3 regions of the Variovorax sp. 10N412 genome follow, and region 2 is predicted to be linked to each of the others. Evidence: riboswitches for the same ligand, from Rfam matches in the RefSeq annotation. Region 2 holds a riboswitch; each other region holds the start of a gene.
The links. Region 2 has a riboswitch for cobalamin ahead of cobM (precorrin-4 C(11)-methyltransferase). Riboswitches for the same ligand answer to the same signal wherever they lie in the genome.
Positions count from the first base shown of each region.

Region 1: linked by a shared signal. The riboswitch ahead of AC1DJH_RS09270 (TonB-dependent receptor) and the one ahead of cobM (precorrin-4 C(11)-methyltransferase) in region 2 are both predicted to bind cobalamin.
Region 3: linked by a shared signal. The riboswitch ahead of AC1DJH_RS00525 (TonB-dependent receptor domain-containing protein) and the one ahead of cobM (precorrin-4 C(11)-methyltransferase) in region 2 are both predicted to bind cobalamin.

Region 1 is NZ_JBFTIO010000002.1:773,423-783,285, forward strand. Features, by position in the region: gene cobN (cobaltochelatase subunit CobN) at 1-962, opposite strand, end outside; gene cobW (cobalamin biosynthesis protein CobW) at 982-2,049, opposite strand; gene AC1DJH_RS09260 (energy-coupling factor ABC transporter permease) at 2,174-2,851, opposite strand; gene AC1DJH_RS09265 (PepSY domain-containing protein) at 2,899-4,434, opposite strand; gene AC1DJH_RS09270 (TonB-dependent receptor) at 4,455-6,680, opposite strand; cobalamin riboswitch at 6,810-7,086, opposite strand; gene AC1DJH_RS09275 (hypothetical protein) at 7,124-7,369, opposite strand; gene AC1DJH_RS09280 (hypothetical protein) at 7,532-7,936, shown strand; gene AC1DJH_RS09285 (cation:proton antiporter domain-containing protein) at 7,963-9,669, opposite strand; partial or broken gene AC1DJH_RS09290 (dicarboxylate/amino acid:cation symporter) at 9,845-9,863, opposite strand, start outside.
Region 2 is NZ_JBFTIO010000024.1:10,301-20,163, reverse strand. Features, by position in the region: gene AC1DJH_RS31260 (sirohydrochlorin chelatase) at 1-557, opposite strand, end outside; gene cobM (precorrin-4 C(11)-methyltransferase) at 554-1,411, opposite strand; cobalamin riboswitch at 1,568-1,829, opposite strand; gene AC1DJH_RS31250 (SDR family NAD(P)-dependent oxidoreductase) at 1,891-2,721, opposite strand; gene AC1DJH_RS31245 (MaoC family dehydratase) at 2,747-3,166, opposite strand; gene AC1DJH_RS31240 (MaoC family dehydratase N-terminal domain-containing protein) at 3,177-3,617, opposite strand; gene AC1DJH_RS31235 (lipid-transfer protein) at 3,629-4,822, opposite strand; gene AC1DJH_RS31230 (long-chain-fatty-acid--CoA ligase) at 4,875-6,434, opposite strand; gene AC1DJH_RS31225 (AraC family transcriptional regulator) at 6,545-7,582, shown strand; gene AC1DJH_RS31220 (GbsR/MarR family transcriptional regulator) at 7,652-8,227, shown strand; gene cydX (cytochrome bd-I oxidase subunit CydX) at 8,247-8,396, opposite strand; gene cydB (cytochrome d ubiquinol oxidase subunit II) at 8,411-9,565, opposite strand; gene AC1DJH_RS31205 (cytochrome ubiquinol oxidase subunit I) at 9,562-9,863, opposite strand, start outside.
Region 3 is NZ_JBFTIO010000001.1:106,184-116,046, reverse strand. Features, by position in the region: gene AC1DJH_RS00565 (phenylacetaldoxime dehydratase family protein) at 1-727, opposite strand, end outside; gene AC1DJH_RS00560 (carbon-nitrogen hydrolase family protein) at 753-1,757, opposite strand; gene AC1DJH_RS00555 (AraC-like ligand-binding domain-containing protein) at 1,956-2,918, shown strand; gene AC1DJH_RS00550 (universal stress protein) at 2,956-3,381, opposite strand; gene AC1DJH_RS00545 (sulfite exporter TauE/SafE family protein) at 3,481-4,308, opposite strand; gene AC1DJH_RS00540 (cell division protein ZapA) at 4,602-4,934, opposite strand; gene AC1DJH_RS00535 (DUF904 domain-containing protein) at 4,931-5,155, opposite strand; gene AC1DJH_RS00530 (ClcB-like voltage-gated chloride channel protein) at 5,259-6,977, opposite strand; cobalamin riboswitch at 7,036-7,296, shown strand; gene AC1DJH_RS00525 (TonB-dependent receptor domain-containing protein) at 7,389-9,317, shown strand; gene AC1DJH_RS00520 (cobyrinate a,c-diamide synthase) at 9,329-9,863, shown strand, end outside.

The DNA.
Region 1 (9,863 bases), on a different contig from region 2:
AGCCAGTCTTCGCGGTTGCCGCCGCTCACGATCACCTGCAGCACCGGCGCGTCACCGGCCAACACGATGCCTTCGCCTTCTTCGTCCTGCGCGCCCTGCCCCAGCGCCGCGAACGCTGTGGTGTTGAGCACCAGCTGCACCTCGTGCGCCGCGCACAGCTCGCGGAACGTCGACAGGCACAGCGGGTCTTTCAGCGAATCGAGTGCGACCGGCAACGGGTTGAGCCCCTCGGCGCTCAGCGCGGCGGCCATGGCGTCGAAGGCCACGGTGTTGCCCGACAGCAGGTGCGAGCGATAGAACACCAGCGCCACCACCGGTGCATTGGCGTGCCAGCCGGCGCGCAGGTCGTCGATGCCGGCCACGGTGTGCGCCGCGTTCATGCCGCCCATGCCACCCATGCCGCGCGGCACATGCAGCGCCACCTGCGGCAGGCTGCGCGGCGGCAGCGGCGCCTGGCCATGGCCCAGGCCGTGGAAGGCCACCGCGCGCAGAAACTGCATTGCGTTGCCCGCGCCGCCGTTGCGGGTGTACTGCCACAGCTGGCGGCTCACGTCACGCGGCACGGTGCCGCGCGCGAGCAGGTCTTCGTCCTCCTGCAGGTCGCCGGAGAACATGGCGAGCTGCTGGCCTTTGCGCCTCGCGAGCTTTTCCAGCTGCTGCAGCCCGTAGGCCCAGGCCGACTCGGCCCCCAGGTGGTCGACCACCACCACGCGCGCGTGCTGCAGCACCTCGTCGATGTACAGGTCGAGCGAGGCCGGCTGCTTCAGGTACATGAGGTTGGCCAGCCGCAGCGACGGATAGCCGGGGTCGGTGGCCGCCAGCGCCGTGCGCGCCGCCGCGAGCAACGCGAGCGTGGTGTCGGCCGAGCTGAGCACCACGATGTCGCCCGGCGTCTGGTCGAGCCGGGTGACGACGCTGTCGTCCTCGACGAAGCGTCCGGGCTGGGTGCTCAGCAGGTGCATGCGATCAGCCTGTCGCGCGTCAGGCCGGGACCGCGCTCACCTCGTCGAGCGCCTTGCGCAGCAACGCCTCGTTCAGGTCTTCGCCGATGAACACGAGCCGGGTGCGCTGCGCCTCGCCATCGCGCCAGCGGCGGTCGAAGTGGTGGTCGAAGCGGCGGCCCACGCCCTGCACCAGCAGGCGCATCGGCTTGCCGGGAATGGCGACGAAGCCCTTCACGCGGTAGATGGTGTGCTGCTCGACCAGCTGATTCAGCACGGCCAGCAGGCGGTCGCGGTCCACGGGCGGCAGCTCGATGACGAGCGAGTCGAACTCGTCGTGATCGTGCTCCTCTTCATGGTCGTGGTGGCTTTCGCGCAGGTGGATGGTGGCCTCGGCCGCGCGGCCCTGGCCCAGCAGCAGCGCGAGCGGCAGCCGGCCCTCGGTGGCGGCGACGATCTTCACTTCGGGCGGCAGCTCTTCGCGCACCAGCGCCTCGACCTGCGCGCGCGTGGCCTCGTCCATCAGGTCGGTCTTGTTCAGCACCACCAGGTCGGCGGCCGAGAGCTGGTCTTCGAACAGCTCGTGCAGCGGCGACTCGTGGTCGAGGTTGGGGTCGGCGCGGCGGGCCTGGTCGACGGCTGCGGGGTTTTCGGCAAACTGGCCCGAGGCGGCGGCCGGGCCGTCCACCACCGTGACCACCGAGTCGACGGTGAAGATGTTGGCGATGTCCGGCCACTGGAAGGCCTGCACCAGCGGCTTGGGCAGCGCCAGGCCCGAGGTTTCGATGATCACCGCGTCGATGTCGCCGCGCCGCTCGGCCAGCTGCAGCATCACGGGCAGGAATTCTTCCTGCACGGTGCAGCAGACGCAGCCGTTGGCCAGCTCGTACAGCGCGCCTTCGCGCTCGTTGCCTTCATCGTCACAGCCGATGCCGCAACCGCGAAGAATTTCGCCGTCGATGCCCAGCTCGCCGAACTCGTTGACGATCACCGCGATGCGGCGGCCCTCGGCATTGCCCAGGATGTGGCGCAGCAGCGTGGTCTTGCCGCTGCCGAGGAAGCCCGTGACGATGGTGACGGGGATCTTGGCGTTGCTTGCTTGTGTCATGGGAGATGTTCTTTCAGCGGCCGGGGCAGCCAGGTGGCGGCCGTGGCCACCGCGATGAATGGCAGGAGCGCCCGCGGCACTTGCCGGGGGCGCTCCCGAAAAAAGAAGCGAGAGGCCTGGCGATTCAGGCGGCGCTGTACAGCCGGCGCTCGACGAAGGCAGTTCCCTGCAGGCGGCGCCAGCCCTTGGCCGCCGCCAGCACGCCCAGGTCGACCAGCGGCTCGACCAGCACGACGGTCATGTAGGCCGCGCCGAAGCTGGCGATCTGGCCGAGATTCTCGAGTCCCGTGCCGCGCCCGAAGAGCGCCCAGAAGCCGACCCACACCACGATGCCGCCCTGGTAGGCCACCGACAGCTTGAAGGCCTGCTGGTAGCTGAGGTCCACATAGGCCACGTTTTTGGGAACGATTCGCTGCGCCAATGCGGCCGTTGCGAACAGGGGCACCAGCAAGGTGGTGACGTTCATGCCGAACTGGGGAATGTCCTGCGGCTCGAAGAACAGGCCCTGGATGAGCAGGCCGCCCGCCAGGCCGATGGCCGCAGGCGCCAGGCCGAAGACCAGCAGCAGCGTCGTGCCGAGGATCAGGTGCACCTCCGACACACCCACCGGGTGGTGCGGCAGCACCTCGAAGAAGCAGAACACCAGCGCCACGGCAATGGCCGAGCGCAGCACCAGGGCGGCGGGCCCGTCCTTCATGAGGGTGTCGAAGGCCACCTTGCCTGTGTAGGCCAGCGCGGCGGCGGCCGTCGCGTAGCTGAGAAAAATCTTGGATCCGTCAACGAGACCTGGTTCGATGTGCATCGAGCACCTCCTGAAAATGCACCGCAGTGCGAAAGTTGATTGTTGGTTCAGGGGCTGGCTTGCGCAAGCCCCTTCGAGGCAGTCGTCCGCCCCGGCTTGCGCCGCAGCCGGCGCCAGCCGATCACCACGCCGCTGGCCGAGGCCACCGCGCCGATGATGGACAGCAGCCACATAACGAAGTCCCAGGCCGGCCGGTACTGGATGAGCCAGGGAAAGTCGAGACTGTGCGCGGCGTTGAACAGCCAGCGCCGCAGGCGCGAACTGCTGTCGTTGCTGCCCGCGACCTGGCCGCTGGCGGCGTCCACGTAGACCCAGGTGCGCGCCGGGTCGTCGAATTGCAGGCGCCACACGGGCAGCACGCGCTCACGGTGGTGGCCGTACCAGTGGAAGTCTTCGCGGGTCTGCAGCACGGCCTGCGTCACGGCGGCGCCGGGCCGCAGGCGGGCGGCGGCATGCAGGATGTCTGGCTTGCCGATGGCGGCCGGCGCGCCGCTGGCGGCGTCGACCACGCGCACGCGCGCCTTGGCGTCGCGCAACTGCAGCAGCGGCTTGCCGTAGAACCACAGCAACACGGCCTCGCGCGGGGCGCTCTCGTCCTCGCCTGAGGGCAACGAGGCCGGCGGCCAAGGAAACGGCGCCGCACCGGCCCCGGTATAGCGCGCCATGGCGGCCGCGTCGAGCGGCCCGCGCTGGAACCAGCCGTTGGGGTTCATCGAGAGCCAGCCGCTGATGATCCACGTCAGCACGAAGAAACCGCCGATCAGCCCGGCGATGTGGTGCCAGGCCATCCAGCCCGCGTAAGGCGTGACCACCCCGTTGCGGAACCTGCGCCGCACACGCACCCGCAGGATGCCGATGACCATGCCCGTCACGGCCGAGACGATGCACGCCGCCGACAGCCACACCACCACGTCGTGCCACAGCGGCGGATCGGCGCGCAGCGGAGTGAAGTAGATCCAGTGCGGCACCGAGCCCAGCCAGTTCCAGAAGCGCTCCGGGCGCGTGGTGTCGCGCACCACCTCGCCGTTGCGCTGAGACACGTACAGCTCGGTGCCGGCCGCGTCGTTCACCTCGATGCGGTGCAGCGGACGCAGCGGGTTCAGGCCCTGCGGCACGGTCCACTGGTCGCGCTCCAGCGTCTCGGCCCAGCGCGCACCGGCATGGCCGGAGAAGGCGCGTGCGATGGCCTCGGCCTGCGCGGCATCGACCGGGCCGTGCACATGGCCATCGCGCGCCGACACGGTGTGCCGGCCGCCGCGCGCATCGACGATGCGCCAGACCGGCCCGGCGTCGCTGCCGCCCTGCATCTCCAGCCCCATGCGCCGCGGGGGCTGCGCGCGCACGTCCTGCGGCAGCGCCTGCAGCGCTGCTGCGGGCGATACCTGCGCCTGCCCGAAGCGCAACGGTGCGAGCCCTGCCAGCCGTTCCTGGTCCGTGAGGTTGGGGTACCCCACGTACATCATCACCACGCCCGAGGCGAACCACATGACGAACAGCAGGCAGCCGCCGATGCCCAGCCACCGGTGCGTCCAGTAGAGCCAGTGCCGCACGCGCGGCCAGGCGCGGCGCCATGCGGAGGTCATGCCGGAATTCATGCCGGGGTTCAGAAGTCGACCAGCGCCGACAGCTCGAACGAGCGCGGCCGGCCCAGCAGCCACTGGTTGCCGCCGTTCGAGAACGACACCGGGTACTTGCGGTCGGCGAGGTTGTAGGCCCGCAGCGCCAGCTTGAGCGACGGGTTCGCCTGCCAGCTCACCGAGGCGTCGGCCACGGTGTACGAACCGATCCTGCGCGTGTTGGCCGCATCGACCTGGCGCGGGCCGACGTAGCGCACACCGAAGGCGGCCTCCCACTGCGGCAGGAAGCGCCAGCCGAGCCACAGGTTGGCCGCCTCTTCGGGCACGCCGTTGGGCGTGTTGCCCGCGCGCGAGACCAGGCGGCCGTTCACGACCTCGTTGAAGTCCTCATAACGCGCGCGCAGCTTGGCCATGTTGGCTTCGAGCCGCAGCGTGGAGGTGAGCGCCAGGTCGAGCGTGGCCTCCAGGCCCTCGGACGACTGCTGGCCGACCTGCTGCGTCTTGTTCGGGTCGTTGGCGTCGCGCGAGAGCAGCTTGTTCTTCTCGATGCGGTAGGCCGCCACGGTCCAGGCGCCGCGGCTGTCGGCCAGCTGGCGCTTGTAGCCGACCTCCACCTGCCTGCCGGTGCTCAACTCGAAGGGCACCTGCGCGGCCGAGGTGCTGATCAGCGAAGTGAGCGGGTCGGCCGCGCGCGCCAACTGCGCGTAGTACGACTGCGACGCATCGGGCGCGTACACCACGCCGAGGCGGCCGGTGGCGTACTCGAAGGTCTTGCCCAGGTTGTTGGCGGCGTTCTGCAGGTCGGTGCGCGCCACCTTGGCGTGGTCCCAGCGCAGGCTGCCCACCACCGACCATTGCTCGTTGAAGGCCAGCTTGTCTTCGGTGAAGAAGGCGTAGGTGTCGGTCTTGGTCTTGTAGCGCGGCGTGTAGGCCACGGGCGAGGCGTAGTAGCCGGGGTTGAACACGAACGGGTCGATCACCGAGCGCCCGCCGTAAGGCGAGTCGTTGCTGTGCTGGAAGTCGATGCGGTTCACGTCGAAGCCCGCCAGCACCTGGTTGGCCAGCCCGAACACGCTGTGCTTGAAGGTCGCGTCGGTGCGGTTGCCGATCTGCTCCTGGTCGTGGCCGATCTCCAGGTAGTCGCCGCGCGTCACGCGGCGCGTGGTGGCGTTGAAGGTGTAGGTCTCGCTGTTGCGCCAGTGGCGCTTGCTCTCCAGGCGGTAGAGCTGGTTGCGCACGGTGACGGCGCCGTTCGGCGTCCACTGCGCGTCGAGCCGGGTCCACTTGTCGCGGTACTTGATTTCGGCGTCGTCCAGGTTGTAGTTCTGGCGCAGGGTCTGGCTGTTCAGGCGGCCGTCGATCAACGGCACGCCGTAGTAGCGCTGCGGGGTCTGGCGGCCTTCGTCGTGCGAGAGCGTGAACTGCAGCTGCGGCGACACGTCCAGGCGCACGGCCGCGCCCACGGCCAGGCTCTCGGCCTCGCCGCGCTGCATGAAGCCGTCGGTGGTGCGGTGGCTGATGTCGAAGCGGTACGACAGCTTGTCGTTGATGGCCCCCCCGCTGCCGAAGGCCGCCTGGCGGGTGGCGTCGGAGCCCAGCGTGAGCAGCGCCTCGTTCCGGATGGGGCCGCGCGTGGGCTTCTTGGGCACCACGTTGATGGCGCCGCCGATGGCGCCTTCGCCGTACATCACCGAGGCCGCGCCGCGCAGCACTTCGATGCGGTCGACCGACCAGGTGTCGAACGGAAAGGTGACGGTGCCGGCGCCCGCATACAGGCGCGTGCCGTCGAACAGCTGCATCACCGAGCCGTGGCCCGTGAAGCCGCGCGCCGCCATCGCGGTGCCGCCGTTGCCGGGTCCGGGCGAGCCGGTGATGCCGGTGGCACGGGTGGCCGCGTCGACGACCGACACGTCGCCGCGCGCGCGGATGGTGTCGCCCGTCAGCACCTCGATGCTGGCCGGCGTTTCCAGCGGCGTGAGCCCGAGCCGGCTGCCGGTGGACGTGGGCTCGTCGATGGCCAGCGGGGATTGCCGGTCGGCCTCGATCCGTACCGGGTTCAGGGATTGGCTCTGGCTGGCGTCGGCCGATTCAGCCGGCTGCGCAAGGGAAACGCAAGGCCCGAAGGCCAGACCCAACCCCAGTGACAGGCCTGACAGGCCTGACAGGCCTGAAAGACCCGACAGCCGCGCCCGACGAAACGGCACGCGCGTACCCATGCCCGGGCGACTTCGCGCCCGTGTTGCTCGACTCATTTAGCTTCTCCTCCGGCCTGCGTCCCCGCAGGCTCACGACCGATGAAGGACGCGACGGGAGAGGCGAAAGGGCTGCCACGGTGAGCGCAAGCGCGAAGCGGCAGGCCCGGACACGCACTCCCGCTGCGTCCGAAGGCGGTTGCGAAGGCCGGTATCCGGGCTCGCGGAGCGCCGCTGTGTGCCGAATGGAGCACACGACGACCGAAACCCTCGCCTTCCCACGCCGAAGCGCAGTGACTGCCGAGCCTTCAAGAAAGAGGCTCGCGCGTGAGGATTTCCAGATCCGCTGACCGTTGCGGGGGCAGCGCAGGCTTTGACGCGTCTTCAACGACGCGGCGCACCTGCTTCCCGTTTAACCCCAGGGCCATGCGACATGGACCCGGGGCACCTTCGAACCGTGGTTGGGTGCAGTTATAAAAAGTTAACGCACCGAACCGGCGGGATTATAGGGAGCCGGGCGTGCCGTCGGGCCCGAACAGCCGCCGCATCATGGCCACGCCGGCCGCCAGCGCGTTCGAGTAGCTCGAATATGGCCGGAGCGCCGCTTCGAGGGGCAGATACACATGGGTGCGCTCGCCCGGCGCGCCGGTCACCTCGGCGGGGTCGTCCGCAGCTTCCATCAGCAGCCAATAGAACTCGCCGACCTCCAGCTCGTGGATGGTGAGCGCGATGTTCCTGGGCGAGGGCATTGGGCGGTATGAAAAGGGGCTGAGTGTTGAATGCCTGGAGGACGCGAGCCGTTGACAGCTCCCGGGCTTCTCCTACAGAGCACACCGGTGGGTCGGCCTACTGTTTTACATGCAACCCGTCAGCGGGTCCTTGTTCTTTGCAAAACCTTCCCAGGAGGCGACATGAAACCCTTCAGCCTTGACCCGAGCATGCGGGCGACCATCGGCGGCGCGTTCTATCCCACGGGCTACTCGATGGTGATGTTCGCCAAGCTGGAAGACGCCAGCCGCGTCGGCCAGCAACTGATCGACAACGGCATGAGCGGCGACGACATCTTTCTGCTGCCGCCGCAGGCCGTGCTGTCGCAGATCACGCCGACCGTGGAGCTCGCCGATGACCCGTTGCCCTCCGCCGGCACCGAAGGCGCCACGGTGCGCGCGTATACCAAGCTTGCGCAGGAAGGCCATGCCGCGCTGCTGGTCAAGACCGACGACCGCGAAACCGCCGACAAGCTGATGGAGGCGGTGCGCACCGTGCCCTATGCCATGGCGCAGCGCTACCGCACCCTGGTCATCGAAGACCTCTGAACCCGGCGCGCGGGTGGGCGTGAGCCTCAGCCCGGCACGGCCATCGACACGGCGCGCTGGACCACGTCACGGGCCATGGCCTGTGCCAGTTCGTGTTCGCCGAGGAACACGGTGGCCGAGGTTTCCTGCGTGAGCAGGCGTGCCTCCTGCTCGTTGTGACTGCGGATCACGGTCTGGATCGTGGGGTTGAGCGTGCGCGCGGTTTCCATCATCTGGCGCACGTTGATGGCGTCGGGCGTGGCCACCACCAGTACCCGGGCGCGCGCAATGTGCGCCTGGATCAGCACCGCCGGATCGGCCGCATCGCCCCACACGGCCGGGGTGCCGGCCTCGCGCAGTTTTTCGACCAGCTCGCGGTTCTGCTCGGCCACCACGTAGGGAATGTCGTGCGCGTCGAGTTCCTGCGCAATGCGCCGGCCGACCCGGCCGTAGCCCACCAGCACCACCTGCCGCGACAGGTACCTGGCCTCGGTGGTGAGGGGCAGCTCGGCCAGCGGGTCGTCGCGCGACTCCAGCCCCCGGGCGAACGACGAATGGGCGTGCAGCCACTTCTGCATGGGCACGATCAGGCTGAACCACAGCGGATTGGTGGCAATGGAAATGAGCGCGCCCGCCAGCACCAGGCTCTGCCCTTCCACCGGAAGCAGCCCGAGCGACACGCCCAGCCCGGCCAGGATGAACGAGAACTCGCCGATCTGCGCCAGGCTGGCACTGACGGTGAGCGCCGTGCCCAGCGGGTAGCGAAACACCAGCACCAGCGCGCAGGCCGCAAGCGACTTGCCCAGCACGATGACCAGCACCACCGCCAGCACCTGCAGGGGCCGCTCGATCAGCACCGAGGGGTCGAACAGCATGCCGACCGACACGAAGAACAGCACGGCGAAAGCGTCGCGCAGCGGCAGCGACTCCTGCGCGGCGCGGTGGCTGAATTCGGACTCGCGCATGACCATGCCGGCGAAGAAGGCGCCCAGCGCGAACGACACGCCGAACAGCGCCGCCGAGGCAAAGGCAATGCTCACGGCCGCGGCCACCACGCACAGCGTGAACAGCTCGCGCGAGCCGGTGCGCGTGACCTGCCAAAGAATCCAGGGGAACACGCGCCGCCCGACGACGAGCATCAGCGCCACGAAGCCACCGACCTGCAGCAGGGTGAGGCCCAGGGTTTGCCACAGCGGATCGGCCGGGCCGGACTGGGCGCTCTGCCCGCCCAGGGTGCCGGCCAGCGGCGGCATGAGCACCAGCACCAGCACCATGGCCAGGTCTTCGACCACGAGCCAGCCGATGGCGATGCGCCCGGTGAATGAATCGAGAATGCCCAGGCTTTCCAGGGCACGCAGCAGCACCACGGTGCTGGCCACCGACAGCGCGAGCCCGAACACCAGCGCCTGGCCCCAGCTCCAGCCCCACCACAGGGCGAGCCCTCCGCCGAGCAGGGTGGCGACGGCGATCTGCGCGAGCGCGCCGGGCAGCGCGATCTTGCGCACGGCGAGCAGGTCGTCCAGGGAAAAATGCAGGCCCACGCCGAACATGAGCAGCATGACGCCGATTTCGGCCAGCTGCGCCGCAATGCTCGCGTCGGCAACGAAGCCGGGTGTGAAGGGGCCGATGATCACGCCGGCGAGCAGGTAGCCGACGAGCGCGGGCAGCCGCAGCCGGGCCGCCAGGAACCCGAACACGAGCGCCAGCCCGAGCCCGGCGGCGATCGTGTTGATGAGGGAAACGCTGTGGGGCATCGCTGCATTTTGCAGGAACGATGTCTACCCCTTCGTGTCAGCCGGCCATCCTGCCGACTGTGCCGGTCGTTGTGCTACGCCGTGCCAAGCGGCGTTATTTGAGGCCTTGCTGTTCGGGCCGGGCGCACAGGCCGCCGGGTGCTCCCCGCCCCCGCATCCGCGGCGACCTCCGGCCTCAGACGGACATCTTGCTG
Region 2 (9,863 bases):
CTCTGGCGCTGCACGGCCTTCTCCAGGCGCGGGTAGGTGATGCCCGTGAAGGCAAGGTCCACCAGCTCGTGGTCGGTTTCCTCCAGCAGCCAGCGCGCCATCTTCGCCATGTCGCCGTTGGCCTGCCGGTCCGACGAGCCCCGGCCCAGGATCACCACGCCGGTGGTGGTCGGGTCGGGCATGTCGAGCGCCTGCATCGCGCCTTTCAGGCGGCGCCGCAGGATCGCCAGGATCGGGTCGCAGGCCGTGAGGTGCGGCGCATACAGGAACTGCACCATCGGGAACTTGAGCCGCGCACCGTCGATGGCCTGCGGAATGTCCATCTTCACGTGGCCCGCCGCATTGAGGATGAGCGGCACCACGACCACGCGTTGCGCGCCCTCGGCGGCGCGGCGCAGCCCCTCGCTCATCGTGACTTCGGAGAACTCGATGAAGCAGACCTCGATGCGCCAGCCCGGTTGCCGCTCGCGCCACTGCGCCGCGAAGGCCTCGATCTCGTCGTTGCCGGATTTTTCGCGCGAGCCGTGGCCCACCAGGAGAATGGTTTCGGTGCTCACGGGGTGTCCTGCAGGAGGGTCTGGACGGGAACGCTCGCGCGCCGGAAGCGGTGCGTGAAGCTCGCGTCGTAGAGTTTGGATTTGGCCAGCGTGGTCCATTGCCGCGCGCCCAGCGTGGGGCTCGCGATGATCATCGACTGGCTCACGATGCGGGCCTCGCGGCACAGCGCCTGGATGGTGGCGACCGTGCCGCGCACGATCTTTTCCTCGCCCGGCCAGCTCGCCTTGTGGACCACCACCACGGGTGCGTCGGGCGACCAGCCGGCGGCCGTCAGCGCGGCCGTGACCTTGCCCATGAGCGTGATGCTCAGGAAGATGCACAGCGTGCTGTGGTGCGCGGCCAGCGCCTCCAGCGACTCGCCTTCGGGCATCGGCGTGCGGCCCTCGACGCGCGTGAAGATCACGGTCTGCGTGACTTCGGGCAGCGTGAGGCTCTCCACCGCCGCCGCCGCAGAGGCCATGGCGGAAGACACGCCCGGCACCACGCCGGTCGGCACGCCCGCCGCATCCAGCGGCTGCACCAGCTCGATGAGCGCACCGTACAGGCCCGGGTCGCCGGTCTGCAGGCGCACCACGGTATGGCACCGCGCGGACTGTGCAATGAGCCAGGCGGACATCTGCTCGAGCGTCATGTCCTTGCTGTCGGCAATCGCGCAGTCGGGCGGCGCCCAGCGCGTGGCGGCTTCGCTCACGAGCGAGCCCGCGAACAGGATGGCCCCGGCGCGTTCGACCAGGCCTCGGCCCTTGACGGTGATGAGTTCCGGGTCACCCGGACCCGCGCCGACGAACCAGACGGTTCCCGGCGTGCACGCTCCCTGCGAAGCGCTGCTTGGAGCGATGGCTCGCTCGTTCATGATGTTTCCTCCGCGCCCGCCGCGCGACTGATGGTCGTTACGACCCGGCGGGAGGAGGAGAAATCGGGAGGCGTCAGCGAATGCTGTTCTGGCGGATGACCTGATGCATCGAGCCGGACGCAATGCGTCGCCCGCCGATCCTCGCCCACCGCAAGGTCATGCGCTGGTCGTCAGGCCGGTCTCCGGGCTCGCGAGCGGAGGGCCATCGGCTCTCCTGCAAAGACCGCCTTCCCGTGCCGTTCGTGACACAGTGGCGTGGGACCGGATCCCGGGGTCTTGCTTCTGACTCGCTTACCGTTGCGGGGGCAGCGTCGGCATGGCGCGGTGTTCTCCACCGCCGCGCACCGACTTCCCGTTTCACCCTGGCCGCCCCGCCGTTTCCACGGGGCGCCAGGACACCTGACAACGCGGGCGGAGTGTATCAGCCGCATGCGGCGGCTTGCCCCGCAAGGCCCTGCCCTCGCCGCCCGGCGGCGCGCTCAGATGCCGGTGAGCCCGCCGGTGCACATCAGCGTCTGGCCGCTCACGTAGTCGGACTCCGGCGCGCACAGCAGGTACACCGCGCCGGCCGCTTCCTCGGGCGTGCCGCCGCGTCCCAGCGGAATCGACTGCTCCATCATCGCCAGCAGCCCGGGGTTGATGCCGACCTTGATCTCGCGGCCCTCGATGTTCGCGGTGGAGGCCTCCGCAGTGCTCGCGGTCAGCCGCGTCTGGATGAAGCCGAAGGCCACGCAATTGACCGTGACGTTCATGCGGCCCCACTCCTTGGCCAGCGTCTGCGTGAGCCCGACGATGCCGGCCTTGGCGGTCGAATAGTTGGCCTGCCCCGCGTTGCCGAAGAGGCCAGCCACCGACGAGATGTTGACCACCTTGCGCACCACGCGTTGCCCTGCTTCGGTCTCTGCCCTCGACAGCGCACGGATCACGGGCTGCGCCGCGCGCAGGATGCGAAAGGGCGCCGTGAGATGCACGTCGATCATCGCGTACCACTGCTCGTCGGTCATCTTCTGCACCACGCTGTCCCAGGTGTAGCCGGCGTTGTTGACGACGATGTCCAGGCCCTTGTATTCGCTCACCGCCGTGCCGACGAAGCGCTCGGCGAAGTCCGGCGCGGCCACGCTGCCGACGCAGGCCACGGCCTCGCCGCCGGCCGCGCGAATGGCCTGCACGGTGTCTTCGGCCGGCTCGGCATCGAGGTCGTTGACGACGATGCGCGCGCCTTCGGAGGCGAGCTTCAAGGCAATGGCGCGGCCGATGCCGCGGCCCGATCCGGTGATGAGGGCGACCTTGCCGGCGAGTTTGCGTGTCATGTCTCTTGTCTTTCCTGAAGTGATGTCAGCGCAGCGCCACCAGCGCCTCGCCCGCGATGCGCGCCTGCCCGTACTGGGTGGCGCTGAGCACCTCGATGCGCACGCAGGGCTCGCCGTTGTGCTCGAGCTTCTCGACCACGCGGCCGGTGCAGCGCACCGCATGGCCCAGGTGCGTGATGCCCTGGAAACGCACGTCGAAGCGGCGCAGCTGCGACTGCGGCGCCCATTGCGTGAGCAGGCGGCCGAGCCAAGCCATGCCCAGCATGCCCTGCGCAAACACGTCGGGCATGCCGGCCTTGCGCGCGAAGTCGGTGTCGATGTGAATCGGGTTGTGGTCGCCCGAGGCACCCGCGAACAGCGCGAGTGCGGTGCGGTTCACCGGCGGCAGCTGCAGCGCGGGCAGTTCGTCGCCGACTTGAACGGCGTCGTGGGTCAGGGCCTTCATCGGTGTTCCTTCAGTGGCGGCAGACGATCACCGCGCGCAGCTCGGCGACCAGCTCGTCGCGCTGGTTGGTGGCGCGCGAGGTCTTGACGACGAATTCGAGCGCGCCGTTCTTCTTGTCGTAGATGTCGGTGATGGTGGAGCGCACCGTCACCGTGTCGCCCACGCAGGCCGGCCGGTGGTAGCTGAAGCTCTGCTCGCCGTGCAGCAGCTTCGACAGCGGAATCTGCAGGTCGGCCAGCAGCTGGCTGGACGCACCCGAGTCGAGCTCGGCCGCGAACAGGAAGGTCGGCGGCGCGGGCAGGTCGGGGTAGCCGGCGGCACGCGCAGCGGCGGTGTCGGTGTAGACGGGGTCGGTCTCGCCGATGGCCTTGGCAAAGAACTGCAGCCGGCTGCGCTCGATGGGCAGCACCGAGGGCGGCAGCGTGTGGCCGATCCATTTCCTGTCGATCATGGTGCCGGCCTTCACGCGCGTCCGACGCGTTCGTACAGCGTGACCACGCACGCGCCGCCCAGCCCGAGGTTGTGCTGCAGCGCCATCCGCGCGCCCTCGACCTGGCGCTTGTCCGCCGTGCCGCGCAGCTGCTGGACCAGCTCCGTGCATTGCGCCAACCCGGTGGCGCCCAGCGGGTGCCCCTTCGACAGCAACCCGCCGGACGGGTTGGTGACCACTTGGCCGCCGTAGGTGTTGTCCCCGTCGAGCACGAACTTCTCCGCGCCGCCCACGGGGCACAGGCCCAGTGCCTCGTAGCTGAGCAGTTCGTTGTGCGCGAAGCAGTCGTGCAGCTCGACCACGTCCACGTCCTGCGGGCCGACGCCGGCCGCGTCGTACACCTTCTGCGCGGCCTCCTGCGCCATGCTGAAGCCGACCACCTCGCGCATGTCGCGGCTCTCGAAGGTGATGGGCCGGTCGGTGGTCATGGCCTGCGCCTTGATGCGCACGCTGCGGTCCAGGCCGTGGCGCTCGGCGAAGCGCGGCGAGCACACGATGGCCGCGGCCGCGCCGCAGGTGGGCGGGCAGGCCATGAGCCGCGTCATCACGCCGGGCCACATGACCGGTGCGGCCATGACCTCGTCCTCGGTGATCACCGTGCGAAACAGCGCCACCGGATTGTTCGACGCATGGCGGCTGGCCTTGGCGCGGATCTTCGCGAAGGTGGACATCTGCGTGCCGTACTGCTGCATGTGCGCCAGCCCCGCGCCGCCGAAATAGCGCAGCGCCAGCGGCACCTGCTCGTTGCCGACGAGCTCGTCGGTGATGTGCTCGAACTGGTCGAACGGGCTCGGCCGGTCGTTGAACACCGCGCCCAGCGCGCCCGGGCCCATGTGCTCGAAGCCCAGCGCGAGCACGCAGTCGGCCGCGCCGCTGGCCACGGCCTGGCGCGCGAGGAACAGCGCGGTCGAACCGGTGGAGCAGTTGTTGTTGACGTTGACGACCGGAATGCCGGTCATGCCCACCTCGTACAGCGCGCGCTGGCCGGCGGTGGAGTCGCCGTACACATAGCCCACGTAGGCCTGCTGCACCAGCTCGTAGCCGACGCCGGCGTCCTTCAGCGCGGCGTTCGTGGCGTGGCTGGCCATCTGTGGATAAGGCTGGTTGGCGCCCGGCTTGGTGAAGGGGATCATGCCGACCCCGACCACGTAGACGTCTTGACTCATTGGAATGGCTCCTGGAGGTGTTGGGTTGAAAGAAACGATTGCCGGCCGCGGCTCAGGCCACGCTGCGCTGGCGGTCCTGCCAGAACGGTTCGCGCAGCCTGGTCTTGAGCACCTTGCCCGCGCCCGACAGCGGCAGTGCGTCGGTCACGGCCACGCTGCGCGGGCATTTGTAGTTGGCGATCAGCGTCTTGCAGTGCGCGATCAGTTCCTCGGGCCGGATGCCCTGCCCCGCCTTGAGCACCAGCACCGCGTGCACGGCCTCGCCCCACTCCTCGCTGGGAATGCCGATGACCGCGCAGGCCGCCACCGCCGGGTGCTGGTTGATGGCGTTCTCGACCTCGGCGGAGTACACGTTCTCGCCGCCGCTGATGATCATGTCCTTCAGCCGGTCGACCACGAAAATGAAGCCGTCGGCGTCCATGTAGGCGCCGTCGCCGGTGTGCATCCAGCCGTCGCGCAGCGCGGCCGCCGTCTGCTCGGGCTTGTTCCAGTAGCCCTGCATCACGTTGGGGCCGCGCACCGCCACCTCGCCCACGGTGCCGCGCGGCACCTCGGTGCCGTCGGCATCGACGATGCGCACTTCCATGCACACGCTGGCGCGGCCGGCCGCGCGCAGCTTGCCGGTCTTTCGGCCCTCGACCGTGTGGAAGAACGCCGGGTGCAGCGTGGCGATGGGCGACAGCTCGGTCATGCCGTAGGCCTGCACGAAGTCGACGCCCGGAAAGGCTTCCATGGCGCGGTTGAGCACGGCCTCGGAAATGGGCGACGCGCCGTAGGTGATGCCCTTCAGGCTGCTCAGGTCGCGCGGCTTGCGCATGGCGGGGTGGTCGACCAGCATCTGGATCATGGTGGGCACCAGCAGCAGGCTGGTCACGCGGTCGCGCTCGATGGCGTCGAGCACGCCTTCGGGCGTGAACATGGGCAGGATGGCGTGCGTGTTGCCCGTGAACCAGTGCGGCGTGGCCAGCCCCATGTCGGCCAGGTGGAACATGGGTGCCGCATGCAGGTAGCAGCCGCCGGCCGGGGCCAGGCCCTCGGCTTGCGCGGCCAGCGCCGAGCTGCAGATGTTGGTGTGGCTGAGCATCACGCCCTTGGGAAAGCCGGTGGTGCCGCCCGTGTAGAAGATGCCGGCCAGGTCCTCGCCGCGGCGCACCGCGTCGGGCACCGGCGCCGTGGTGTCGATCAGGGCCTCGTAGCCGTGCATGCCGGCGGGCACGGCGCCGTCGCCGCAGTAGATCACCTCGCGCAGGCTCTTCGACTGGCCGCGCATCTGCTCGACCACCGCGCGGAAGGTCTCGTCGACCAGCATGATGGTGGAGCCCGAGTCTTCCAGCGAGTAGAGAATCTCGGCGGGCGACCAGCGGATGTTGCAGGGGTTGAGCACGCCGCCGCCCCAGGGCACGGCCATCTGGTATTCCAGGTATCGGTCGGAGTTGAGCGACAGCATGGCGACGCGGTCGCCCGTCTGCATGCCGAGCCCCTGCAGCGCGCCGGCCAGGCGCGCCACGCGGTCGGCAAAGTCGCGAAAGCTGCGTGCGCGGCCGGCAAAGCGCACGGCAATGGCATCGGGGCGTTGCTGCACGGCCCGGTGAAGGCCCTGGGTGAGGTACATGGGTTTGTCTCCATCTCGTTCTTGTGTAGGCGCATGGTAGAAATCCGGCCACTGCCCGGCGATTGCACTTCGCTTCGATCGCATGGCAGAAAACGTCAATCGACAGACACATGCTGCAACCGCCAGTGACCATTCCGATTGCCTTCGTGCAGGGCATGCTGTCGGGCGTTCGCGCGCGGGGCGATGCGGCGGCGGTGTGCATCGACACCGCCCTGGAAGACGCGGGCATCGCGCCCGCGCTGCTGGGCGAGGTGGGTGCGCGCGTCACGGCCGAGCAGTACGTGGCGCTGTTCGCGCTGCTGATGCAGCGCATGGACGACGAGGCCCTGGGTTTCCTGTCGCGCCCGCTGCGCTGCGGCAGCTTCGCGCTGATGACGCGCTCCACGCTGGGCGCGCGCACCTTCGGGGTGGCGCTGCGCCGCGTGGCCCACACCTTCGGCCTGCTGCAGGACGACCTGTCGCTGGTGCTGCTGCGCGAAGACCCGCTCGCAGGCTTCGGGCTGCGGCTGAACCACCCGCCGGCCACGCACCAGAACTTTCTGCACGAGCTGATGCTGCGCGTGTACTGGCGGCTGTTCGCCTGGCTGCACGGCGGGCGGCTGGTGGCGCGCCGCTTCGACTTCGGCTTTGCGCTGCCGCCCTATGCCGACGGCTACGCCAAGGTGTTTCCGGGGCCGCTGCAGTTCGGCCAGCCGCTGTCGGCCGTGTGGTTCGACGCCGGCGCGCTCGACACGCCGGTGCACCGCGACGCGCAGGAAATGCAGGCCTTCCTGGCCGCGTCGCCGGCCAACGTGATCCTGCCGCGCATGGCGGAGCAGGCTGTGAGCGCGCGGGTGCGCGCGGTGCTGCAGCAGCACCGGCCGGCATGGACCGACCTGGCGACCGCGGCGAACGTGCTGCACATGTCGGTGAGCACGCTGCAGCGGCACCTGGCGACCGAAGGCACGTCGTTCCAGTCGCTGAAGGACCAGCTGCGGCGCGACCTGGCCATCGTGCGGCTCAACACCAGCACCGTGCCGCTCGCGGTGCTGGCAGAAGAGCTGGGCTTTGCGGACAGCGCGGCGTTCCAGCGGGCCTTCAAGGCGTGGACCGGTGGCGCGCCGGGGTCGTACCGGCGGCGGATGCTGCCTGCGGCCCCATCTGACTGAGCTGGAATGCGTCGGCGCGAGTTTTCAGAAGCTACCGGAACTCCAGCAATCTCGCGCGACAATTCGCGCATGGCCACCGCATCCGAACTCCCTCCCCTCAACCGCCAGTTCGTCGCCCACTTCGGCGAGATGGGCAGCAAGTGGGGCATCAACCGCACCGTCGGGCAGATCTATGCGCTGCTCTTCCTCTCGCAGCGCGCGCTCAATGCCGACGAGATCGCCGAGCTGCTGGAGTTCTCGCGCTCCAACGTCAGTATGGGCCTGAAGGAGCTGCAGGCGTGGCGCCTGGTGCACCTGCGCCACCACGCGGGCGACCGGCGCGAATACTTCGAGGCGCCTTCGGACGTGTGGGAAATCTTTCGCGTGCTGGCCGAGGAACGCCGCCGCCGCGAGATCGAACCCACGCTCTCGATGCTGCGCAACGCGCTGCTCGAGTCGCCGACGAGCGACGCCGAGCGCCACGCGCAGGAGCGCATGCGCGAGATGCACGACCTGATCGACCGGCTGATGACGTGGTTCGACGACGTGCAACGGCTCGCGCCCGAAACCGCCATGAAGCTCATGGGGATGGGCGCGACCGTGACGAAGGTGCTGACGCTCAAGGACCGCATCACCGGCGGCGGAGCGTCGAAAAAGAAACCTTGAGAAGCCCCCCGGGCGAACGCTAGAGCCTCTCCTGCCCTTGCGCGGGCTCGGGCGTGTCGAACTTGGCCTTGCGCACGGCGTCGTCGTCCATCAGTTCGTACCACATGGCGTTGAGTACGGCGAAAGCGGCTGCCAGCGGCAGGCCAAGAATCCAGGCGAAGTACCACATGTCTTTTTCTCCGTTCAGTACGCGTGTCCGCTCTCGTCGCGGATCGCTTGTTCGTCGACTTTGCCCCACAGCACGTGGTAGACCCAGCTGGTGTAGGCCACGATGATGGGAATGAAGAAAGCCGTCACCACCAGCATGATGAACAGCGTGAGGTGGCTCGACGACGAGTCCCACACCGTGAGGCTGGCACGCGGGTCGATCGACGACGGCAGGATGAACGGGAACATCGACGCGCCCACGCTCAGGATGATCCCGGCGATGCCGAGCGCCGCGGTGAGCAACGCCAGCACCGGACGGCGCAGCACGAGTCCGAGCAACGCACCCAGCGCGCCGACGAAGCCGAGCACGGGCGCGGCCAGCGTCCAGGGGTGCGCCGCGTAGTTGGCGGTCCATGCGCCGGCATGCAGCTCGACGGTCTTGAGCATCGGATTGGACGGGCCCACCGAATCGACCACGCTGCTGATGCGGTAGCCGCCGATGCTCGTCGCGAGCAGCACGCCCGCCAGCGCATACAGCGCAACGGTGAGCACTGAGGCGACGATGCCGAAGGTGCGCGCACGCTCGGCGACCGGCCCCGCCGTCTTGAGCAGCAGCCACGAAGCACCGTGCATCACGAGCATGGCCACCGACACCAGCCCGCACAGGATGGCGAACGGGTTCAGCAGGCCGAAGAAGCCGCCGTCGTAGAAGATGTGCATGTCGGGGCTGAAGCGGAACGGCACCCCCTGCAGCACGTTGCCCACGGCCACGCCGCAGATCAGCGCCGGCACGAAGCCGCTGAAGAACAGCACCCAGTCCCAGCGCGCGCGCCATTGCGGCGACTCGCGCTTGCTGCGGAACTTGAAGGCCACGGGCCGCAGGATCAGCGCCGTGAGAATCACGAACATCGCCAGGTAGAAGCCCGAGAACGACACCGCGTACAGCTGCGGCCATGCGGCAAAGATGGCGCCGCCGCCCAGGATCAGCCACACCTGGTTGCCCTCCCACACCGGGCCCACGCTGTTGATGACGACGCGGCGCTCGATGTCGTTGCGCGCCGCAAAGGGCAGCAGCATGCCGCTGCCCAGGTCGAAGCCGTCGGTCACCGCGAAGCCCACCAGCAGCACGCCGATCAGCAGCCACCAGATGAAGCGCAGGGTGTCGTAGTCGAGGAGTGTGTGAAGAGTCATGCGGCGCTCCCGGCGGCAGAAATGGCGGCAGCTGAAGCTGGGCTTGCATGCGCCGGCGGAACGTGCGAGTGCGTGTCGCCTTCATCGGGCGCATGCTCCGCGTCGGGTCCCTTGCGGATGGCCTTGAGCATCAGCTTCAGCTCGATGACGAGCAGCACGGTGTAGATGGCGACGAAGCCCGCGATCGTGAGCAGCAGCGTTTTCACGCCCAGGTTCGACACGGCCACCGCGGTCGGCAGCACGCCTTCGATCACCCAGGGCTGGCGGCCGAACTCCGCCACCAGCCAGCCGGCCTCGA
Region 3 (9,863 bases), on a different contig from region 2:
GCAGCACCGGCTCCATGTCGTCCAGGTACAGCGTGCGTTCCTGGCCCGTGGTGTCGGTCCACTCCTGGCCGGAGCGGATCATCGCGATGTTCTCGTGGCCCGCCACACGCACGCGCTGGCCCAGTGCCGGCGTGCCAGCGATCACGGCGCGCGTGCCCGAGGGCGCCATCGCGTCCGTTTGAGACAACGGAATGCGGTCGCGCATCGAACCCCAGTAGCCGTGCTCCTGCAGCTCGCCGCTGATTTCGCCCATCACCACGCCGACGCCCTCGAAGCGGTCGGGGGTGTTGAACATGGTCTCGAAGTGCTCGACGCGCGGTGATGCCACTTCGCGGAAGTAGCCCAGGCCTTCGGACAGCCGCTCTTCGGATCGCCACCAGGCATCGACCTCGGGCGTGGCGCACCAGCGTGCGTACGCCGCGGCGTCGCGCCAGTAGGCGATGGCGACCATGTTGTCGTACCCGTCCGCATCGACGTAATGCGTGAGGTCGTGGTGGCCCGGGCCGTCGGGCAGCGCGAAGTCGCGGGCGATCTTCATCAGCGCGGCGCAGGCGCGGCCCTGCATTTCGACGCCGCGCGACTGCACGCCGAAGTAGCCCATCACCACCTGCGTCACCGCGGCGGGGGCGCGGGCCGACCACACGGGGTAGGGCGGCGTGTAGTCGTCTTCCACGCGGCGGTGGCGCGTGCGCGGGCACTTCAGGTGGTCTGCAATGGCGGATTCCATGGCGCGGCTCCTTGGGCTTTGCCGATCAGGCCGAGACGGGCTCGGGCACGCTGGCTTCGGGCTCCGGCGTGAGCTGCACCACCACGGGGGTGCGGCGCGTCTTGTTCAGCAGCAGCTGCGTGGCGTCGGGGCGCGAGTAGTGGCCGCTCGGGTCGGCGGCCGCCTTGGCCAGCGAGATCATGCCGAGGTCGATGTCTGCGATGACCAGGCCTTCCTCGTCCTCGGCCAGCGGCGTGCCCAGCGGCGAACCGTCGGGCGCGTAGATGCGCGCATAGCCGCCGCCCGTGCCCAGCATCTGCTGCTTGCCGGCGTCGGTGCACATCAGCTCGCTCATGGCTTTAGACACGGTGGCGCAGGGCGCGAGCACGAAGCAGCCGCCCTCGGCCGCATACACCTGGCTCGCCGCGTTGTTGACCTCGTGGCCCAGGGCGTAGGCCGCGCCGCGGTACAGCGAGAAGCTGGGCCATGCGCCGCAATGGATCTGCTCGTTCTGCGAATACATCGCGTACTTGCTCAACGGCTGCAGGTGCTCCCAGCAGCACAGCGAGCCGATGTTGCCGATGGGCGTTTCCACCACGTGCAGGTCGGCGCCGTCGCCTTCGCCGAACACGGTGCGCTCCACGTGCGTGGGCTTGAGCTTGCGGCGCGTCTGCACGGTGTTGCCCTGGTCGTCGATCAGCGCCTGCGCGATGTAGAGGCTGCCCGCGGCCTTCTCGCTGAAGCCGAGCGACAGCCAGATGCGGTGCTTGCGCGCCGCGGCCTTCAGACGGTCGAATTCGGGCGAGCCGATGACCAGCGAGTTGTCGTGGTAGCGCTGCACGAACTGCATGCCCCAGGCCGGCGAGTCGAGCCAGATCCACCACGGGTAGCCGGGCACCCAGGTCTCTGGAAAGGAAATGAGCTGCACGCCCTGTTTCGCGGCCTGCGCCATCAGCTCGATGGTCTTGTCGATGGTGGCGTCGAGGTCGAGGAACACGGGGGCGGCCTGCACGGCGGCGACACGCAGCTTGGGATGGACGGTGGTCGGCATGTGGTTCTCCAGATGCAATGAAAGAGCAAGGGACGTAACGAACCGCGTGGGTGGCGCACCGGGTTTGCGCTGTGGCATGCGGGTTGCTTGAAGCGTAGATTCGCGCCGCCGGAACGCCTTGACCCGGATTGGCGGCGTTCTTGTTCCAGCGTTGCATGCCCTGTTCCCGGCCTCCCACAGGCCCTTCGAGGAAGACCCATGACCCAGTTGCTCAGCACCGACGCCGTCTCGCGCGACCAGCGGCTCGCCTACTGGACCGACATGATCTGCAACGTGTACGTGCAACTCGAGTGCGACGCCGTGAAGGACGACGACACCGGCAACTTCGAAGGCAGCATCCGCCAGCACACGCTGCCCAGCCTCGACATGTCGGTCGTCACCTCAGGGCCGCAGAAGGTGATGCGCACGCCGGGGCACATCGCGCATTCGAGCGACGACTACTTCCTGGTGAGCATCCAGGCGCGCGGCCAGGGCGTGGTGCGACAGGACGGGCGCGACGCGGTGCTGTCGGCCGGCGACTTCGCGCTGTACGACAGCACGCGGCCTTACGAGCTGCTGTTCGAGCAGGCCTTCGAGCAGATCGTGCTCAAGCTGCCCGGCGACCGCCTGCGCAGCGAATTGCGCGACACCGAGGCGCTGACGGCCACCACCGTGTCGGGCCGCGAAGGGGCGGGGCACCTGCTGCTGGGCATGATCCGCACGCTGCGCGAAGACATCGACACGCTGCAGCCCGCATCGGCGCTGGCGGTGGCCAACGGGGTGCAGAACATCCTGGTGGCGGGGCTGCAGACGCTGCCCGCGGCGCGCGCGCCGGCGCTCAGCAACCTCACGGCGTACCACCTGGCGCGCGTGAAGCGGCGCATCGACGAGCAGCTCGCCGACCCGATGCTGTCGGTGGGCACGCTGGCGGCGGAACTGGGGGTGTCGGTGAGCCACATCCACCGCGTGTTCAAGAGCGAGCCGCTCACGCCGTCGCAGTACATCTGGGAGCGCAGGCTCGAGGCGTGCAGCCGCGACCTGCTGGAGCCGCGCCTGGCGGGGCGTCCGGTGGCGGACATTGCCTATGGCCGCGGCTTCAACGATGCGGCGCATTTCAGCCGCGCATTCCGCGAGCGCTTCGGCTGCTCGCCGCGCGAATGGCGGCAGCAGCGGGTGCAATAGCCGGGCGCAATGGCCGGGTGCAAGCCGGCTGCGCCTGCTACTGGACCAGCAGCACCGGCCTGTCCGTCTCCGAGATCACCTTGGTCGCCACCGACCCCATCAACGCGCGGCCAAGGAGACCGTGGCCGTGCGTGCCCAGCACGATCAGCCCGGCCTGCGCCTCGGTGGCCGACTTCAGGATTTCTTCCGCCACATGGCCGTGGCGCGAATCGACGGTGTAGTTGCCCACGCCCTTCTCGGCGAACAGCGCCTTCACCGGGTCGAGCACCTTGGCGCTTTCCTCGGCGTAGTAGCCGGTGACCAGGTCCTTGCTCAGGTGGCGCGTGACGTTGCCCGAGATGCCGGTGCACACGTGCACCACCACGAGCGCGTGACCGTCCACGAACATGGCGCGATTGTTGAAGAGGTAGGCCAGGGCCTTCTGCGTGAAGGTGCTGCCGTCGACGGCGATGAGGATTTTCATGCGTTCCTTATACGGCGCGCCCTGTGGCGCCGCAACGAGTCGCACCTTCTGCCGAAGGGCCTTGGAGGCCGCTGCCGGGCTTGCGGGTTCAGGCCCGCATCAACCGTGCAGGCCCTTCCAGAGCATGTACGCCGCCAGCAGGTACAGGATGGTCGCGAACACGCGCTTGAGCTTCTTCACGGGAAGGCTGTGCGCCGCCTTGGCGCCCAGCGGCGCGGTGAACACGCTGCACGCGGCAATCACCGCCAGCGCCGGCAGCCAGATGTAGCCGAAGGAGCCGGCCGGCAAGCCTTCGACCGAATGGCCGGCGATGACGTAGCCCAGCACGTTCGCCACCGCGATCGGAAAGCCCAGCGCCGCGCTGGTCGCCACCGCGTTGTGGATGGCCACGTTGCACCAGGTCATGAACGGCACGCTGATGAAGCCGCCGCCCGCGCCCACCAGGCCCGAGATGAAGCCGATGGCGCCGCCGGCCGCCAACTGGCCGCCGGTGCCCGGCATCTGCCGCGTCGGCTTGGGCTTCTTGTCGAGGAACATCTGCGTGGCCGAGAAGCCCACGAACAGCGCGAAGAAGATGGCAAGCGCCGTGCCCTTGAGCAGCGCGAACACGCCCAGGCTGCCCACGAGGCTGCCGATGACGATGCCGGGCGACAGCCGCTTCACGATGTCCCAGCGCACCGCGCCGCGCTTGTGGTGCGCGCGCACGCTCGACACCGAGGTGAAGATGATCGTGGCCATCGAGGTGGCGATGGCCATCTTCACCGCCAGGTCGGCCGGCACGCCGCGCTGGCCCATGATGATCGTGATGAACGGCACCATCAGCATGCCGCCGCCGATGCCCAGCAGGCCCGCGAGGAAACCGGTGCCCAGGCCGAGCGCGGCGAGTTCGGCGATGAGCAGGGGGTCGAGCAGGGCGGCGAGGTTCACGGGGAAGTCAGGAAGGAAGATGCTGCGGCAAAAAGCAGCGGCCCCGTGCAACTGGTGCAGGGGGCCGCGGCGGGAAAAGGTGTCTGCAGATGGTGTGCCGGACCCGCATCCTGAACCAGGGTTCAGGTGGGCGAGGGCAGCAAGACTTCGGGTTCATCTGACGCGAGATGATCACACCCGTCAAGCGATGTACCAAGCCCGGCTCCGGAGAGCATTGGAACAAGGAAATATTAAGCCCGACACGTCTGCAGACAAGGCGGATTTTACGCCCCGTCTGCGTCCGCGGCGCTCATTCAGAGCAAATGTCCATCGCCGGCCAGGGCTTGATCGAGTCTTTGAATGAGCTGCGCGGACTTGGGGTCGGCCTCGCCGCTGGCCGACGCGTCGTCGGACCTTGCGGCGGCGGGAGCGGGCGCGGCGGGCTGCTGCTGCGCGGCCAGGTCGAACGCCAGGTTCAGCGAGGCCAGCACGGCGATGCGGTCGCGGGCCTTGACTTTTCCTGCATCGCGGATCTTGCACATGGCCGCGTCCACGCGTTCGACGGCTTCGCGCAACTGCGCTTCGCCGCCATCGGGACAGCCGAGCAAATAGCTCTGGCCCATGATCTGTACTTCAATCTGCTTCATGCGGGGGAGTCTTGGGAAGGTGGTTCAGCCGGCAACCGCTCGAGCAGGGCGTCCAGTCGTGTGCGGGCCGCGGCCAGCCGAGACTTCAGGGCATCGCGTTCGCGCGTGAGCGCATCGACCTGTTCCTGCAACAGCGCATTGGTGCGCTGCACCTCTTCGTGACGCACAAGCAGGCGTTCGACGCGCTCGGCGATCTGGTCGATGGGGCTGGAAGCGGGCATGGTTGGCGATTGTAGTTTCCCGGGAAAGCGGTCCTGCCGAGGCTGGGCGCGGTGCCCGGCGTGGTCGCGATTCTGCGGCTTCGCAGCCCGCCGATCAAACCTTTCATGGCTCGCTCAGGCGCACGTAGGTGGCCAGCAACGCGCTCTTGGCGGCCACGCCCAGCAGCACCGGGTTGGCGGTGCTTTCGATCACCGGCAGCCGTTCGCCCAGGTGGTCGAGAAAGCGCTGCAGCGCCTCGCCCAGCCCGGTGTCGGCGGTGATCGGCCGGATGGCTTGCGACAGCAGGGCGCCCGCGGTCGTCTCGGTGGGCGCAGTGCCCAGCGCCGCGAGCGGCACCACGCCGAGGTAGCGGTTGTCCCCATCGACCACGTACAGGTACTTCACCGGGTGCTGCAGGAAGATCCTGCTCATCGCCTCGCGGTCGGCGCCGGGGCCCACCACCGTTTCGGCCGGCTGCACCAGGTCGCGCATGTGCAGCCCGCGCAGGCGCAGCTGCGTGTCGCGCTGTTCGTTGCGCCGCAGCGTGATCTCGTACATGGAGCCCGCATTGGCCGAGCGCGCCACGAAATACGCGATGACGCTGGCGGCCATGAGCGGCAGCATGACCTGGTAGCTCAGCGTCATCTCGAAGATCATCAGGATCGCCATCAGCGGCGCCTGCGTGGCGCCCGCCAGGAACGCACCCATGCCGACGATGGCATAGGCGAAGGGCGCCGACGTGGCCGCCGGCCACAGCGCCTGCACCCCCTGGCCGAACAGCGCACCGACCATGCAGCCGAAGAACAGCGCCGGCGTGAACACGCCGCCCACCGCGCCCGAGCCGGCGGTGGCCAGCGTGGCGGCTGCCTTGGCGAGCAGCACCAGGGCGATGAAAGTCCACGGCCACGGCGTGTGCAGCACCGCGTTGACCACGCTGTAGCCGTTGCCCCACACCTCGGGTACCGGCACCGAGATCGCGCCCATCAGCAGGCCGCCCAGCGCCAGCCGCCAGGGCAGCGCCAGCGGCAGCCGCGAGAACAGCGCCCGGCTGCCCTGCAGCGCGCGCAGGAAGCCGATGGCCGCGAAGCCCAGCAGCACGCCGAGAACGCAGAACAGCACGACCTCGGTGCCGTGGATCTCCGGGAACGCCGGCATCCGGTAAGGCGGCTGGTAGCCGGGCAGCGCCCGCATGGCGACGTTGGCGACCACCGAGGCGATGATGATCGGCCCCACGCTTTCCATCGCGATGGAGCCCAGCACGATCTCGGCGACGAAGAAGGCGCCCGCGATGGGCGCGTTGTAGGCGGCGGTCAGGCCTGCCGCCGCCCCGCAGGCCACCAGCAGCCGCAGCCGCTCGACCGGAAAGCGGAACACCCGGCCCTGCAGCGACGCCGCCAGCGCCGCGAGCTGCACCATCGAGCCTTCGCGCCCGATGGAGCCGCCGCTGCCGATGCTCACCAGCGACGACGCGCTGCGCACGAGCGTCTGCGCCACCGGAATGCGCCCGTCGCCCAGCACGATGGCTTCCATGTAGTCGGAGGTGGCGCTGCGCGAAGCGATGCGTCCGGCCCACACCAGCAGCAACCCCGCCACCAGCCCGCCGAGCGTGGGGCAGGCGACGCGCGCCCACCACGGCAGGCCTTTCGCCATGGCCACCAGCCCGTTGCCGGGGCCGAGCACCAGGTGCTCGAAGTGGTAGAGCGCCGCGCGGAAGAGTTCGGTCGCCAGCGTGCCGAGCAGCCCGGCCACGATGGCCCACAGCAGCATCGATTGCCAGCCGGAAACACCCAGCAGACGCTGCAGCGCCGAACGAAGATTCAGGAATACCGAGGCGGGCCGCATATGGCGACCGATGTTAGCGGTGGGCGCAACTTTCGACTTAAGGAAGAGCCCGCAGGGCCTAAAATGCCGCCCGTTGGTGCCTGCGGCCTGGTTCACATGCCGCGGTTCAACGGGAAGCAGGAGTGGAAGCCCCCCGACCTCGCGCAGGTCGGTCCAAGGCCGAAGCCGCCTGCGCTGCCCCCGCAACGGTCAAGCAGACGGCGCCGCAAGGCGCCAACCCCTTTCCATCCAAGCCACTGGGCGCCCTGAAACAGGTGCCTGGGAAGGCGGTGGGGGTTGTTCTGCCAGCCCGGATACCGGCCAACAAGGCGGCTGCCGCATGCGTGAACGATCCACGCAGGGGCAGCCATGGCGCCCATGGCGCCGGCGGGGAGGCCGGCGAGGGGTATAGACGTTCGTTCGGTCCATTCAATGATTTCCCACGTTTGCTTTTCCAGTGGCCGCGCGCCTGCGCGCCGTCTTCGTTTCGCCTGCCTGCAACTGCCTCTGGGCGTGGCGCTGGCGTCCGCCTTCGGCGGCCTCGCCCATGCCCAGGAAGCCCCGGCCCTGAGCGAAACGGTGGTCACGGCCAACCGCACGCCGCAGGCGCTGTCCGAACTGGTGGGCGACGTGTCCATCGTCGACCGCCAGGCCATCGAGCGCAGCGGCGCGACCGGCGTGGCCGACGTGCTCGCGCGCCTGCCCGGCATCGAGATCTCGCGCAACGGCGGCGTGGGCAATACCACCAGCCTGTTCATCCGCGGCGCCGAAACGCGCTTCACGGCCGTGTACCTCGATGGCGTGCGCATCGACTCGCAATCCACCGGCGGCGCCGGCTGGGAAGGCATTCCGCTGTCGCAGATCGACCGCATCGAAGTGCTGCGCGGCCCGGCCGCCGCGGTGTACGGCTCGGACGCGGTGGGCGGCGTGATCCAGCTCTTCACCCGGCGCGGCGAAGAGGGCGTGCGGCCCTACGCGGGCATCGGCTTCGGCAGCAAGGGGCTGCGCAAGATCGAAGGCGGCGTGAGCGGCAAGTCGGGCCTGCTCGACTACGCGTTCGGCGTGGAGCACGAGGAAAGCAAGGGCTTCAACGTGCAGCCGGTCGACAAGCGCACCCCCAGCAAGGACGGCTTCACCAGCCCCGACCGCGACGGCTACCGCAGCACCTCGGGCAACCTGAAACTGGGCCTGCAGATCACGCCCGACCAGCGCCTGGACGCCACGCTGCTCAGCAGCGACATCACGGCCGGCTACGACGCCACGGTGTCGTACCGCAGCCGGCTGCCCATCACCTTCGCCAACGACCAGGCGAACAACACGCTGCGCACTGCCGGGCTGACCTGGTCGGCCAAGTGGAACGACGTCTACAGCACCCGCGTGCAGGTGACCGACTCGCAAACCGTCTACAAGACGCAGCCGTCGTTCTACCGCACCGAAACCAAGCTGCGCGGCTACCTGTTCCAGAACGAGTTCCGCTTCGGCCCGCACCTGCTGAGCGCCACCTTCGAACGCCGCGAAGACGCGCTCGAAAACGCGCCCACCACCTCGTCCAAGCTGCTGTCGCGCGACCGCGCGCAGGACGCCATTTCGCTGGGCTACGGTTTCGTGCAAGGCCCGCACTCGCTGCAGCTGCACGTGCGCCACGACAAGGACAGCGAGTTCGGCGGCAAGACCACCGGCAGCGCGGCCTACGGCTTTGCCATCACGCCGGCGCTGCGCTTCACCGCCTCGGCCGGCACGGCGTTCCGCGTGCCCACGCTGTACCAGCGCTTCAGCGAGTACGGCCTGGCCACGCTCAAGCCCGAGTCCAGCCGCAACGTGGAGCTGGGCCTGCAGTACGCCGAAGACGGCACCCAGGCGGGCATCGTGGTCTACAACAACCGCGTGCAGAACCTGATCGTGTTCGACGGCACGGCCAAGGGCTGCGCCTCGTCGTTCGGTTGCTACGCCAGCACCGCGCGCGCCCGCTACCAGGGCGTGACGCTGTCGGGCAGCCAGCGTTTCGGCGACGTGACCCTGCGCGCCTCGCTCGACTACCAGGACCCGCGCGACCTCGCCACCGACCACCTGCTGGCTCGCCGTGCGCAGCGCCACGCCTTGCTGGGCGCCGACTGGCGCGTGGCCGGCTGGACGCTGGGCGCCGAGGTGCAGACCTCGAGCAAGCGCTACGACGACGCGGCCAACACCGTCAAGCTCGGCGGCTACACCGTGCTGAACCTGTCGGCCAGCACCAGGATCACGCGTGACCTGAACCTGGTGGCGCGCGTCGACAATGTGGGCAACAAGGACTACCAGTTCGCGCGGCTGTATGCCAATGCAGGCCGCACCGCGTACGTCGGCCTCAAGTGGACGCCTCAGTAAACCCCTCATCCCTGCCCACCGGCACCCCGGATGGCGCGCCGGCCCCGCGCGCCACCTGCGCCGCGGTGCTGGTGGCCGCGCCTGCCTCCGGGCAGGGCAAGACCACCGTCGCCGCCGCGCTCGCGCGGCTGCATGCGCGCCAGGGCCGGCGCGTGCGCGCCTTCAAGTGCGGGCCCGACTTTCTGGACCCGCTCTGGCTGTCGCTGGCCACCGGTGCGCCGGTGCACTCGCTGGACTTGTGGATGACCGGCGAGGCCGACTGCCGCGCGCGCCTGCGCGCCGCGGCGGCCGAGTGCGACCTGCTGATCGTCGAGGGCGTGATGGGCCTGTTCGACGGCACGCCCAGCGCCGCCGACCTGGCCGAGCGTTTCGGCCTGCCGGTGCTGGCGGTGATCGATGCGCACGCCATGGCCGGCACCTTCGGGGCGCTGGCCTACGGCCTGCAGAACTTCCGGTCCGGCCTGCCGTGGGCCGGCGTGCTGGCCAACCGTGTCGCCAGCGAGCGGCATGCCGGCATGCTGAAAGACGCACTGCGCGAGCCTTCGC